DNA from 2 places in the Streptomyces sp. NPDC003691 genome. Region 2 is predicted to be linked to the other one. Evidence: riboswitches for the same ligand, from Rfam matches in the RefSeq annotation. Region 2 holds a riboswitch; the other holds the start of a gene.

Region 1 (7,213 bases), on a different contig from region 2:
CGCCGTCCGCTTCACGGACCGCACCGAAACGCTCGCCGCCGGAGACACACTGAGCTTCTCCGGCCGGGAGCCCCACACCTGGCGCAACTCCGGCCCCGGCGCCGCCGAGGTCACCTGGACCTTCGTGCCCGCCCCCTGGAGCGGCTCCCACTGACGCCGCCGTATCCCCGCGTACCGCTCCCGGAATCACGCGCCGGTTCCCCTTAGAGTCGGGGCCATGACACCTTCCCGCACCGGCACGGCCTTCGACTCCCTCCTCCTCGACTCCGTGTCCGACCAGGAGGCGCTGCGGGAGGTCTACGAACTCCCCGGTGACGCGGCGGTGCGCAAGCAGATGACCGAGCTGACCGAGCAGGCCCGGCGGCTGATCGCCTGCTCCTCGCTGGTACTGGTCGCCAGCGCGGACGCCGAGGGCAACTGCGACGTCTCGCCGCGCGGCGGCCCCGCGGGGTTCGTCGCCGTGCTGGACTCCCGGACGCTGGCGATACCGGACGCGACCGGCAACAAGCGCCTGGACACCCTCCAGAACGTCATCGCCACCGGCCGGGCCGGGCTGCTCTTCGTCGTACCGGGGCGCACCACGACCCTGAGGGTCAACGGCCGGGCCTGCGTCTCCACCCGCGCGGACCTGCTGTCCCAGCTGACCGCGGTGGGCAAGCCGCCGGCCAGCGCGCTGGTGGTGGGCATCGAGGAGGTCTATCCGCACTGCCCCAAGTCGCTGCTGCGCGGCGGAGCCTGGAAACCGGAGCAGTGGCTGCCCGCGGACGCCCAGCCGACCTCCGCCGAAGTGACCCTGGCCCAGCTGCGGATGCCGGAACTCACGATCGCCGATATCGAGCAGCGGGAAGCCGACGCGCTGAAGTACCGGTACGAGTAAGGGGCGGGGCCGGGTCCGAACGGGTCCGGGCCGGGCCCGCACGGGTGCCGCCGTCCGCGAATTGTCTGACAGGTGCATGGCACGCTCCTCAGGGCGGGCCTATATTTCGGGTGGCTCAGGGAGACGCGGCAACCGGGCTTCCGGACACCGCGGTTCGCAGGCGGCGCCCTTCCCTGGGCTTTTCGGCTTTCGAGCAGCACCGAGCCTCTCCGAGTGAAGGGACGGCAATGCCGCACTCCATATGGTTCAAGGCACTCAGCACCGCCGCGGTGATCACGCTGGCCGCAACCCCCGCAGCACACGCCACATCCGGGCCGGACCGGGCACCCGAGGCGAACGCGGCGGCGCCGGTGACGCTCTACTACGACGACAGCAGGGCCTACGGATGGGAGGCGGCCGTCGCGGCCGGAGTCGCCGTGTGGAACACCAACGTCGACAACGTCAGACTGGTCGAAGCCGCACCCGGCGCCCGGGCCGAAATCCAGATCGTCGCCACCAGCGGCTGGCCGCAGGCCACCCTCGGCCCGGTCCGCCCGGGCGGCAGAAGCCGGGTCGAACTGGGCGCCCAGGCAGTCACCCTGGGCTATGACAAGATCCGTATCGTCGCGCACGAAATCGGCCACAACCTGGGGCTGCCGGACACCAAGCCCGGCCCCTGCTCCCAGCTGATGTCGGGTTCGAGCCCCGGCACCGCCTGCCGGAACGCGATCCCGAACGCCACCGAACAGGCCCGCGTCGAATCGGCCTACGCGGGCGGTGCCGCCGCCGTCCGTACCCCGGCCACCGGACGCGTCCTGGTCGACGCGCCCTACTGATCGCCCCGTTGCGGGGTCCGGGCAAGCATCGTCCTCACCGGCCCCGCCACGGCCTGACCCGGCGATGCCGTGCGCGTCCGCCCACCGGGCGATGTGCACGGCACCGCCGGGTCAGGAGTTCCCGTCCGATACCGCGGTCCCGCGGCGGCGTGCCCGGTAGGCGCGCTGCCGGCAGACAGCCGAACAGTACGTACGGGGCCGGCCGCCGGAGGCCGGCCGCACCGGCTCCCCGCAGCCGGGGCAGCACACCGGACTTTCGTCACCGGACGGGGAACCGGACGCCGCACCGGGCGGACTTTCGTCACCGGACCCGGTCTCCGTGTGCCGGATACCGACAGCCCGCGCGGCACGGGCGGCGGAGACCAGGTCGGCACCGGGGACGGCTCCGCGCGGGGTGTGCGCGGCGAGTTCGGACTCCAGGAGGGGGCAGTCCCGGACGATGTCGTCGTCCTCGCAGAGCCGGAGATGGCGAAGGTACTCCAGGGCCGCCCGCAACTGCCCGATCCGCTGCTCCAGCAGTTCCATCTGTTCGCCGACGGCGGTGCGCCAGGCGGGGATCGCCGCCTTTCCCGAGGTGACGACGGCCGCCTGGTCCAAGGGCATCCGGCCCACCACACAGCAGAGATAGGCGAGACCGAGACGGCGGAGGTCCGCCTCGCCGTAGAGCCGTTTGCCACCCGCACGGGCCGGCGGGTCGAGCACACCCCGGTCCTCCCACCACCGCACCGTGGACGGCGCAAGGCCGTACAGCGCCGCCGCTTCACCGATGGAGACACCATGTCGCGTCATGCCCCCAGTTGACATCAAGTCGACTTGACGGGACAAGATCCGAACTCCTACCCGTCCGGCAGGAGGAGTCGACCGTGTCAGAGGTCGGAAGCAGCACCGGAAACGCCGAGAACGCCCAGCACAACCAGAACTCCCAGCACACCGAGCACACCGCGAGCACCGAGTACGCCGAGACCGTCATCATCGGCGCGGGCCAGCAGGGCTGCGGCACGGCCGCCTCCCTTCAGGCCCTGGGCCGGGAGCACCTGGTGCTGGAGCGGGGGCGGATCGGCCAGTCATGGGGGCACGAGCGGTGGGACAGTCTGCTGGTGGGAAGCGGCAACCGGTCGGTGCGGTTCCCCGGCCGGGAGTACGACGGAGACGACCCCGACGGCTTTATGCCGGGCCGCGAACTGGCCCGGCGGCTGCGCCGCTATGCGGCGGACCGGAAGCTCCGGATCCGGGAGCACACGGCCGTCCGGCGGGTCGAGTGTCCGCCGGATACCTCCGGCCGCGGCGCCGTGCGGTTCAGGGCCCTGCTGCGCGACGGGGGTTCCATCGGCTGCCGCAACCTCGTGGTGGCGGTGGGCGGTTACGCCGCTCCCCGCACCCCTTCCTTCGCCGCCGATATCGACCCGTCCGTCACCCGGCTGCACTCCCACGACTACCGCAACCCCGGATCCCTGCCGGCCGGTGCCGTCCTGGTGGTGGGCGCGGGAATCAGCGGCCAGCAGATCGCCGACGAGCTGGCGGACGCCGGGCGGAGCGTCTATCTGTCGGTCGGCCGCCACGGCGCCTGGCCCCGGCACTACCGGGGCCGCAGCCTCCACGAATGGATGTTCGTGTTCGGCCTGGAGGAGGAGTACGTCCGGGCGGGCAACGTCGACGCCGGCCGCGGCGGGGTGCTGCCCGGCCTCCCGGTGGCGGCCGTGCTGGACGGCACCGGCGATCTCAATCTCGCCACGCTGGCCGGAAAGGGAGTCGTGCTCGTCGGCTCCGTGCGCGCGGCGGCCGGCGGGATCCTGCGGCTGGAGGAGAACGTCGTCGCCGTCGCCGAGGCGTCCGCCCGCAGCTTCCGGCGGGTGATCGAGACCATCGACACCGGCATCAGGGAACGGGGGTTCCCGGTCCCCGAACAGCACCCGGCCCCCCGTGTCGACATGGACCGCATCGCTCCGTTCGGAGACCGCCTCGACCTCGCCCGCCACGGCATCACCTCGATCATCTGGTGCACCGGCTTCGGACCCGACTACCGGATCCTCCCGGCGCGCGCCCTCGACGGCCACGGCGCGCCGCTCCAGCGGAAGGGCGTTCTCGGGGCGATTCCCGGCCTGTACTACGCGGGGCTCCCGGACGGGAATTCTCTCGCCCCGGTCGCCATCGGCGCCAATGTCGAGAACGGGCGGTTCATCGCCCGCCAGATCCATATCGACCATGTCCTCCGCTCGGGAACCGCGTCATCGGTGATCACACCGTAGGAACGCGGTTCGGCCGAGTGCCGCATCGCAGGAACGCGGTACGGCAGCGTGCCCCTTCCCGGGCCCCGCGGGCGGGAGGCTTCGGACCGGCTCCCGGCCCGCGGGTGCGGCTCCGGGGACTCCGCCCCGGACGCTCCGTCAGAAAGCGGTCCAGGTGAAGGAGACCAGATCGCCGGACTTTATCCGGAACTGGCAGCCGCCCACCGGGGTCGGCGTGCCGTTGACGGCGATGCTCCAGTAGGCCGATGCACCGCCGCTCACGTTCTTGATGGTGTCGACGAAGAAGTCGTCGAAGGACGGGTACCAGGGGCCGTCCCAGGTGAAACCGTGCTTGCGGGCGGCATCGTCGAGCGCGGCGGTCGGTGTGGGCACCTTGGCCGGATGGGCTCCGCCATTGGTGCCGTCGCACTTGTGGGTACCACCGGAGGCGGTGGTCACATCGTGCCCCCTGGTTCTGACCTTTCCGCTGAACAGCAGCCCGTCGGGCCCCTGGACGGTGAGGGAGACCTTCACCGGAGCGTTGGTACGGTGCGCGGGCGCGGCGGGTGCGGCGGCGGCGGGTGCCGCGGCGAAAGCCAGTGAGAGGACCGCCGCGGTGGCGGCGGCACGCTGAGCGAGCTGTGCGGGCATGGAACGCCTTTCGTCGGACCGGGCCCGCCGCGCGCCCGGCACACCGGGGCGGATCACGCCGCCCCGCCCCGCCGCGACCTGTGGCGGAAGACGGGACGGAACGCCCCTGGGCGCAAGGCTTCACGCCGCAGACCTGGCGGAGGAAGCAAAGCGAACCGTGTACTGGGCATCCCGGCTCGCGGCGCAGCGCGCCGCACACGGTTGCAGGTCAGCGCCGGACTCCCACCGGCTTCCCCCAGAGACACACGGCTATGAAGTTGTCACCCGGTCGGGGACCGGGATGACGAATCGTACGAGCACGGAGGCGAGTTGACCACAGCGCCGGGCCGGGTGACGGCGCTCCCGCACCCGGGCTGCCGGGCGGGACGCACCGCCCCCGTACCGGCGCTCCCGGGTGGTGGCCGCGCCCACCGCTCACCCCGGCTTTCCTCAAGGTGCCTGCCCCGCACATCACGCCCCACAAGACGCCTTCGGCACACATCTTGCCCTCCGTCACAGTTCCGGGGAATTCCGCCGCGGCCCGGCGCATCGCAGCCTTGCGCATCCGTCCGGACAGCAGCGAGACTGTGGCGGTCCACGGCGACGGGGAATCCGGCGGGGGGTCCGCGGAATGGTCATGGCAGACGGGGACGTCCACACCTATGCGGCCGGTTACGAATCGGATGCGCCCGCGTTCCGCGAGATGATTCGGTTTCTGCGCGGCCACTTCAACCCCGGCATCGGATCCCCGCAGAACCCCGATACCCGGTTCGTACGGGTGGATTTCGAGCTGGACTACGGGGCCAAGGCGGTCCGGCTCTACGTTCTGAAGCAGAATCTCTACGTCCAGGGCTGGTCGATCGGCCGGGCCGGCGCCACGGAGCGCTTTCTCGCCGCCCGCGGGAATCAGGCCGCACCCGAGCAGCCGGTGCCCGTGCAGACCAATCAGCGCGTCAACTCGAATTACTCCGAGGCCGCTCCGGACTTCGATATCGGAGGGTTCCAGATGATCAACGACCTGGAGACCCTTTACAACCATGTCGACAAGCTGGTGAAGACCGGATCGGGCATACCCGAAAAAGCCGAGGAAGCATTCCACCGGCTTATTATCATGACCGCGGAAATGGCCCGGTTCGGTGGGTTCTTCGAGAACTTCCTGACCGTCTGGCCGGAATCCTGGTCCCAGTACACGCGGCTGACGCGGCCGGACGGTACGGAGACGATGTACTTCAACGAGGCCGTCAAGAAGTGGGACGACCTTTCGGCGGTGGTCCGCGGGACAAAACCCGGTATCCGGTACGCCGGGCGCGAGGTGGGTCCGGCCGAGGCCGGACAGATCATGGGGAACGGCGCGCTGCACCAGTAGCCGACAGAGGGGGTCCGGTGGATCTCGATGCCCTGAAAGCGCACCTGACGAGCCCGGGGGATCCCCCCGTACTGCGCGCCACGGACACCGCGCTGCCCCCGCAACTGGCCGACCTGCTGGTGACGTTCCCGGACGGTGTCTGCCGGGGTGCCGCCGGTTCGCAGGAGCCGGGGTTCGACCCCGGACACACCGTGCTGACCCTCGTTCTCGTCTGCTCCCCCACCGGCTGGCCCGCGGGCGGCCGGGTCACGCTCACGGTGACCGGGGTGACCGTGACCGTGGCCGTGGACGGCTCCGCCGGGCTGGTTCTCAGCGGTACGTTCGACACCGTCGACGTGGTGTGCACGGTGACCGGGGGCGAGGACGGACGGCTCACCGCCGCCGTACGCCCCCGGCACCAGGGGGCGTTCGCCGGTGCACTGGACGAGCTGGGGGAACGCCTCGGCTCCGCGCCCGGGTGGCAGAGCGCCCGGCAAGGGCTGCGAACGCTCGGCCTGGCGGCCGGTGATGTCGCCGGATTCGACCTCCGGCTGACCCCGGCGGACGGAGCCGTACCGGCCGTCCACACCGTCACTGTCACCGCCATGGCCGTCGTCGCCGCGCTCGACCTCGGGGCCCTCCCGCTGGAGATCGCGGTATGGCTGCCCGACCTGCGGGTCAGCGGCCGGCTGCGCGGTGACGAGCCGGTCCGTGTCCGTGCCGTACTGGAGTCCTTCGGGCTGCCCGTGAGCGAGGTGCCCGCGGAACTCTCCGTCGCCGAACTGTCGTTCGCCGCAAGCCTCGGCAGGTCGTTCCTCGTCCGGCTGAAGGCCACGGGGGACTGGGGTATCGGGCCCTTCGCGCTCACGGCCCTGTCCGTGGCCCTCTACTACGACCCCGCCCGCGGCTTCGTGGCCGGGATCAGAGGCACGGTGACGATCGGCCGGTCCATCGAGATCGACCTGTCCGCCTCGCAGACCGGTGGCGCGCGGGGCGGCTGGACCTTCAGCGGTGGGCTGGCGGCCGGGGCGATCGCCATGGGCGACCTCGTCGACGCCCTGCGGCTGCCCGCAGTCCCCGACCCGCTCCGCTCCCTGGAACTCACCGCGCTCCGGCTCTCCCACACCACCGGTACCGAGGTCTTCGACTTCCTCTGCCGGGGACGGATCACCCTTGCGGACGGCATCACCGCGTCGCTCGCCCTGACCGTCACCCGGAACGACTCCGCCGTCCACTACGGCGGGCGGCTGACCGTCGGCGATCTCGTCTTCGACGTCGTCCTCGACTCGGAGCGGACCGGGACCGGTCTGCTGGTCGCCGG
Region 2 (7,213 bases):
GGCCACCGGCTCCAGCGGGGCGTCCGGACCCTCGCCCCGGGCCCGGGCGACCAGCTTGTAGACCATGGAGCAGGTCGGGTGCCCGCTGCCGGTGACCAGCTGGGTGCCCACCCCGTACGCGTCCACCGGCGCGGCCGCCAGGGAGGCGATGGCGTACTCGTCCAGATCGGAGGTGACCGTGATCCTGGTGTGCCGGGCGCCCAGCTCGTCGAGCTGCTGCCGCACCCGGTGCGCGACCAGCAGCAGATCGCCCGAGTCGATCCGGACCGCGCCCAGCTCGGGCCCGGCGATCTCCACCGCCGTACGGACCGCCTCGGCGACGTCGTAGGTGTCGACCAGCAGGGTCGTGCCCCGCCCCAGGGAGTCCACCTGCGCCCGGAAGGCGTCCCGCTCGCTGTCGTGCAGCAGGGTGAAGGCATGGGCGCTGGTGCCGACGGTCGGGATGCCGTACCGGAAACCGGCCGCCAGATCGGAGGTGGAGTCGAAGCCGCCGACGTACGCCGCGCGGGACGCGGCCACCGCCGCCAGCTCATGGGTGCGCCGGGCCCCCATCTCGATGAGCTTCCGGCCGCCCGCGGCCGCCGCCATCCGGGACGCGGCCGCCGCAATGGCGGAATCGTGGTTGAGGATGGAGAGGATCACGGTCTCCAGGAGCACGCACTCCGCGAAGGTGCCCTCGACGCGCAGGACCGGTGAGCCGGGGAAGTAGACCTCCCCTTCCGGGTAGCCCCAGATATCGCCGCGGAAGCGGTACGAGGCCAGCCAGTCCAGGGTTGCGGCGTCGACGATGTCCTGCTCCCGCAGGAACGCGAGCACGTTCTCGTCGAACCGGAAGTTCGCCACGGCGTCGAGCACCCGTCCGGTGCCGGCCAGGACCCCGTACCGCCGCCCCTCGGGCAGCCGGCGGGTGAAGACCTCGAAGACGGAGCGGCGGTGCGCGGTGCCCGCCCGCAGGGCCGCCTGCACCATGGTGAACTCGTACTGGTCGGTGAAGAGGGCCGTGGAGGGGACGTCGACCGGGAGCCCCAGGTCAGCGGTGTTCACGAGACTCGACCTCATGCTTTCTGCGCCCCGCTCCACCGGCTGCGGGACGGGGGATGCGCCGTCGGACGCCCGCGATGACACGGGCGTTCCCGTTCTGGCGAGGATGCTACCCCACATTTCGTCACTCTGACGAAATGGGGAGCCGTTTATGCGCGGGGCGGCCCCGGGTGGCAGCATGGTTCAGGTGAGTGTTGCTCCCACTGAGATCGAACGCCCCGAATCGGCGGAGCAGAGTTTCGCCGTTCCCGAGCCCGACGTACCGTGGGTGACGCTCGTCCACAACGATCCCGTCAATCTGATGAGCTACGTCACCTATGTCTTCCAGGCGTACTTCGGATACTCCAAGGACAAGGCGCGCAAACTGATGCTCGACGTCCACCACAAGGGACGCGCCGTGGTCTCCAGCGGCAGCCGCGAGGAGATGGAGCGCGATGTGCAGGCGATGCACGGGTACGGCCTGTGGGCGACCCTCTCCCAGGACCGCAACTGATGCCGGGTCCCTTCGAGCCGCTCTCCGGCGGCGGCGCGGTCATCGAACTCGACGATGTCGAGGTGTCCATCCTGCGCTCCCTCGCGGTGCAGATGCTGGAGCTCATCGGGCCCGGTGACGAGCCGGTCGAGGGCGAGGACCCGCTGGCCGCGCTGTTCGCCGAGGGGCCGAGCGAGCCGCCGTCCGATCCGGCGCTGGCCCGGCTCTTCCCCGATGCCTACGGCGGCCCGGACCGCGGCGGCGACGCCGCGGGCTCCGGTTCCGGCCCGGGCTCCGGCGGTTCCGGTTCCGGTTCCGGTTCCGCGCCCGGCCAGGGCCCCGGCCCCGGTGGCCCCGGTCCCGGTTCCGGTTCCCGCCCCGGGATGAGCGATGACGAGCGCCGCGCCGCCTCCGCCGAGTTCCGCCGCTTCACGGAGAACGACCTGCGGGCGGGCAAGCGGGCGAACGCGCTCGCCCTGGTCCGCGCCCTCGACGGGCTGGAGGCGGGCGGCGGGTCCGTCTCCGTACTGAAGCTGACTCCGGACGAGTCCCGGCAGTGGCTCGGCGCCCTCAACGACCTGCGGCTGACCATCGGCGCCCGGCTGGAGGTCAGTGAGGAGGACGACGCGGCCGGCGATCAGGGCGGCGGGCTCTACCACCTTCCCGACGGGGACCCGCGCAAGCCGATGGTGATGGCGTACCTCTGGCTGGGCGTCCTCCAGGAGACCCTGGTCGGCACCCTGCTGCCCTGAGCCCCCGGCCCCCTTCCGCCCCTCTCTCCCTGCTCCTCCGGCGCCCCGGCGGCACTCGCCCCGGGGCGTTCCGCTGCCCCGGTGTCTGCCCCCGGCACCCCGCCCGGCGCCTCGGCCGTCCGCCGCCCCCGTCGGCTCGGCGCCCCGGCCGGCCCGCAACCGTCCGTCCGTTCGGTTGTTCGCTCAACGGACACTCAAATCCGAATAACGATCGCGTTACCAGCCTGGGGTAATGCGCCCATCAAAGTAACGTTTGTCCGGTTCTTTCTGTGCGGTGTGCCACAAAGCGGCGGATTGATCTCTGTAGCAACCGTGATAAATCTTCACGACCACCAGGGGCGCCACCCATGCTCCTGGAGGCGCTTGAGCCGGCGGATCGCCGGTGGCACTCCATCCATATCCGGGGGGATCAGGAACTGATCCGCAGTCGTATCGCCGGGGGGCGCGACGCACGCGGATCGGCATGGAGAGAAGGGCGCACCAGTTATGACCTCGGTGCAGGTCGACGACAGCAAGAACGGTCCGGGCGGACCGGCCGGGACGAAGGCCCCGGCGGCCACCGCGGAGGACCAGGGGTACCACCGGACACTCGGTGCCCGTCAGATCCAGATGATCGCCATCGGCGGAGCCATCGGCACGGGCCTTTTCCTCGGCGCCGGCAAGGGCATCTCCAAAGCGGGCCCCAGCCTCATCCTCGCCTACGCCATCGCGGGCGTGGTCATCTTCTTCATCATGCGGGCGCTGGGCGAGCTGCTGATGTACCGCCCGGTCGCGGGCTCGTTCTCCGAGTACGCGCGGGAGTTCGTCGGCCCCTTCGCGGGCTTCGCCACCGGCTGGACGTACTGGCTGTTCTGGGTCGTCACCGGAATGACCGAGGTCACCGCGGCCGCCGAGTACATGACGTACTGGTTCGACCTGCCGCAGTGGATCTCGGCCCTGGCCTTCACGGTCATCCTCTATCTCGCCAACCTGATCTCCGTGAAGATCTTCGGCGAGCTGGAGTTCTGGTTCTCCATGGTCAAGGTCACCGCCATCATCGGCATGATCCTGATCTGCGCCGGAATCATCACCCTGGGCTTCACCGACGCCGGTGACACCGCCTCCTTCTCCCTCCTCTGGAGCGACGGCGGCTTCTTCCCCAAGGGCCTCGGCGGCACCCTGATGACCCTCCAGATCGTGATGTTCGCCTTCCTGGCGGTCGAACTGGTCGGAGTCACCGCCGGTGAGTCCAAGGACCCGGAGAAGACCCTCCCCAAGGCCATCAACACCGTGCCGTGGCGGATCGCCGTCTTCTACGTCGGCGCCCTGATCATGATCCTGTCGGTCGTCTCCTGGACCAACTTCCAGCCGGGCGTCTCCCCGTTCGTCGCCGCCTTCGACCAGATGGGCCTCCAGATCGGCGCGGGCATCGTCAACTTCGTGGTGCTCACCGCGGCGCTGTCGTCCTGCAACTCCGGTATGTACTCCACCGGCCGGATGCTCCGCGACCTCGCGCTCAACAGCCAGGGCCCGAAGCTCTTCACCAAGCTCACCAAGCACGGCACCCCGCTGATCGGCACCACCTTCTCCGCCGGTCTGATGCTGATCGGTGTGTGGATCAACTACCAGTGGCCCGGCGACGCCTTCAACAAGATCGTCTCCTTTGCCACCATCTCCGGTATGTGGGCCTGGATCATGATCCTGGTCAGCCATATCCGCTACCGCGCCAAGGCCGCCCGCGGCGAGGTCGCCGAATCCTCCTTCAAGGCCCCCGGCGCCCCCTGGACGAGCTGGTTCGCGCTGGCGTTCATCGGCATGGTGATCGTCCTGATGGGCATCGACAAGGACGCCCGGATCTCGCTCTATGTGGCACCGCTCTGGGCGCTGGTGCTCGGGGTCTCGTATCTCGTCCTCCGGGCGAAGAACCCGGAGGGCACGGCCTTCGCCAAGCGCTGACGGCCACCGGGCCGTCATCCGCGGCCCCCGAACGTGCCGGACGGCGGGTGGGCGACTGCCTGCCCGCCCCACCCGCCGCCCGGCATCCCCTTTTTTCCAGGCTCGGTTCGCCTCCGGGGCGCCTAAGACGAGTTCTTCAGTCGATCGTGCTCGGCCGCTCGTTCCTCGCGGCCTCCGCGCGTTCTCCTTCCAGAACTCGCCGCGCCCCTTCGGCTCACTCGCGGTCCGACAGCCGGGGACCGGCCCTTCCGCCGTCCGCCCCGGCACCCTTCCGCCGTCCGCCCGGCGCGCGTTTATCCTGATCCGCATGCTGACGCTCACCCAGGACCTCTACGACCGGATCGTCGCGCACGCCCGCGCCGACCACCCCGACGAGGCGTGCGGCATCGTCGCGGGCCCCGAGGGCAGCGACCGGCCGGAACGATTCATCCCCATGGAGAACGCGGCCCGGTCGTCCACGTTCTACGAATTCGACTCGGGCGACCTCCTGAAGCTCTACCGCGAGCTGGACGACAACGACGAGGTGCCGGTGATCGTCTACCACTCGCACACCATGACCGAGGCGTACCCGTCCCGCACGGACGTCAGCTACGCCGGTGAGCCGAACGCGCACTACGTCCTGGTCTCCACCGCCGACACCGCGGGCGAGGGACCCTTCCAGTTCCGCTCGTTCCGGATCGTCGACGAGAAGATCACGGAAGAGGAAGTCCGGGTCGTCGAGGCATACTGACCCGCAGCTCCACCCATCTCCACCCCACCGCTGTCGCTTCAACTCCATACGGGGCGCTGGGACCCAGGAAGCCGGTGCGAATCCGGCGCGGTCCCGCCACTGTGACCGGTCGACTGACACGTGCGCGCACTCCGCGCGCCGCGTCCGTCGGCCGTCAGCCAGGAACTGACCCATCGCCCTTCTCCCATGACCCAGGGGACGCGGATCCCCGGAGGAGGACCCACGCATGTCCACGCGCATATCCCGGCGCCCGTACGGCCGCCGTCGCCGTACCGCCCTGACCGCCGCGGCCGCCGCACTGCTCCCGCTGGCCCTCACCGCCTGCGGCTCCGGCTCGGACTCCGGCAAGGGCGGCGGCAAGGCCGCCGCGGCGCCCGGCTTCCCGTACACCGTCGACAACTGCGGCGTGAAGACCACCTACCAGGCGCCCCCGAAGCGGGCCGTCACCATGAACCAGCACGTCACCGAGGTCATGCTGGAGCTGGGCCTGGAGAAGTCCCTGGTCGGCACCGCCTATCTCGACGACGAGGTGCTCCCGCGCTACAAGAAGGCGTACGACGCGGTCCCGGTGCTCGCCAAGGAGTACCCGTCCAAGGAGAAGCTCCTCGCCGCGAACCCGGACTTCGTCTACGGCGGCTACGCCAGCGCCTTCGAGGCCAAGGACGGCCGCACCCGTGACGAGCTGAAGAAGGCCGGCATCGACACCCGGCTCAACCTGGAGTACTGCACGAAGGACCGGACCACCCTCGACGACGTCTACCGCGAGATAGCCGAGGTCGGCCGGACCTTCGGCGTCGGCGACCGGGCCGACAAGTGGATCGCGGACTCGCGGGCGTCGGTCGAGAAGACCGCGGCCGGGCTGAAGAAGACGCAGACCGCACCGGTGCCCGTCTTCGTCTACGACAGCGGCGACAAGACCGCGTTCACCGTCGGCGGCAAGGGCATCGGCAATGAGCTGATCACCCGCGCGGGCGGCCGCAATGTCTTCGCCGATATCCCCAAGAGCTTCGGCGACGCCACCTGGGAGCAGGTCGTGGCCCGCAAGCCCGAGGTGATCGTGATCTACGACTACGGCGCGACCAGCCTGGCTCAGAAGAAGCAGAAGCTGCTGACGGACCCCGCGCTGAAGGACGTCCCGGCGATCCGGAACAAGAAGTTCGCCGTCCTGCCGCTCTCCGACGCGGTCCTCGGCGTCCGCGCGCCGGACGCGATCGCCAAGCTGGCCCCGCAGCTCGCGCGATGACGCCCGCACCGCAGGGTGCCGCCGGAGCCCCGGGCTCCGGCGGCCCGCCCGCCCCGGAGCGGCCCGCACCCGCCGTGTCCGCCCCGGCGGACTCCGCGCCGCCCACAAGGCCCGCCGCCGGGGCCCCGGCCCCGGCGGTCCCGCCCGTCACCGGCCCGCCTCCGCGCAAGGACCGCAGCCCGGACGCGCCGCCCCCGCTGACGGAGCGCAGCCCGGACGCACCGCCCCCGCCCGGGAAATCCCGGCCGGAGGGCTCCGCGCCCGCGCTCTCCCGGCTCCGGTTCGGGGCCGTGGCCGCCGGGCTGCTGACGGCCCTGGCCGCCGCCGTCCTCGCGGCGCTCGCGCTCGGCTCCGTACGCATCCCGCCCCGCGAAGTCCTCGCGGCCCTGCTGCCCGGCGCCGAGCCCAGCCCCTTCCGCACGATCGTCGTGGACGTCCGGCTGCCGCGGGTGCTCCTCGGGGTGGTCGTCGGCGCCGGGCTCGGGGTCGTCGGCACGGTCCTCCAGGCCCTCGTACGCAACCGGCTCGCCGACCCGTTCCTGCTCGGGATCTCCTCCGGGGCGTCCACCGGCGCCGTACTCGTCCTGGTCCTCGGGATCGGCGTCACCACCACCGTCGCCCTGCCCGCGGGCGCCTTCGCGGGCTCCCTCGCCGCGTTCCTCCTGGTCTACGGGCTGGCGCGGAACGGCGGCGGGATGACCGGCACCCGGCTGGTCCTCGCCGGAGTCACCATCAGCTATGTCTTCACCGCCCTGACCACCCTGGTCCTCGTCGCCTCCTCCCGGCCCGAGCACTTCCGCGAGGCGCTGTACTGGTCGCTCGGCGGCCTCGGCAGCGCCCGCTGGGACAGCGTCTGGCTGCCCACGGCCGTCGTCTGCCTCGCGCTCCCGCTGCTGCTCGCCCTGGCCCGGCCGCTGGACCTGCTGCTGGTCGGGGAGGAGGGCGCGGTCGTCCTCGGGCTGGACGTCGCCCGCTTCCGGGCGGCCGTCTTCGTGCTGGTCTCGCTGGTCACCGCGGTACTGGTGGCGGCGAGCGGCGCG

Evidence for each region. A riboswitch is a leader RNA that binds a small molecule or an ion and turns the genes downstream of it on or off. The one in region 2 is predicted to bind cobalamin.
Region 1: linked by a shared signal. The riboswitch ahead of ACWDR0_RS17350 (DUF4430 domain-containing protein) and the one ahead of ACWDR0_RS09955 (ABC transporter substrate-binding protein) in region 2 are both predicted to bind cobalamin.

Annotation. Positions count from the first base shown of each region.
Region 1 covers NZ_JBSFNQ010000032.1:55,341-62,553, forward strand. The annotation lists gene ACWDR0_RS17325 (helix-turn-helix domain-containing protein) at 1-154, shown strand, start outside; gene ACWDR0_RS17330 (MSMEG_1061 family FMN-dependent PPOX-type flavoprotein) at 218-877, shown strand; gene ACWDR0_RS17335 (snapalysin family zinc-dependent metalloprotease) at 1,105-1,692, shown strand; gene ACWDR0_RS17340 (helix-turn-helix domain-containing protein) at 1,804-2,481, opposite strand; gene ACWDR0_RS17345 (flavin-containing monooxygenase) at 2,556-3,938, shown strand; gene ACWDR0_RS17350 (DUF4430 domain-containing protein) at 4,077-4,568, opposite strand; cobalamin riboswitch at 4,716-4,845, opposite strand; gene ACWDR0_RS17355 (ribosome-inactivating family protein) at 5,185-5,913, shown strand; gene ACWDR0_RS17360 (DUF6603 domain-containing protein) at 5,931-7,213, shown strand, end outside.
Region 2 covers NZ_JBSFNQ010000015.1:9,499-16,711, forward strand. The annotation lists gene ACWDR0_RS09930 (nicotinate phosphoribosyltransferase) at 1-1,044, opposite strand, end outside; gene clpS (ATP-dependent Clp protease adapter ClpS) at 1,220-1,534, shown strand; gene ACWDR0_RS09940 (DUF2017 domain-containing protein) at 1,534-2,265, shown strand; gene ACWDR0_RS09945 (amino acid permease) at 2,752-4,200, shown strand; gene ACWDR0_RS09950 (Mov34/MPN/PAD-1 family protein) at 4,508-4,930, shown strand; cobalamin riboswitch at 4,972-5,118, shown strand; gene ACWDR0_RS09955 (ABC transporter substrate-binding protein) at 5,157-6,173, shown strand; gene ACWDR0_RS09960 (FecCD family ABC transporter permease) at 6,170-7,213, shown strand, end outside.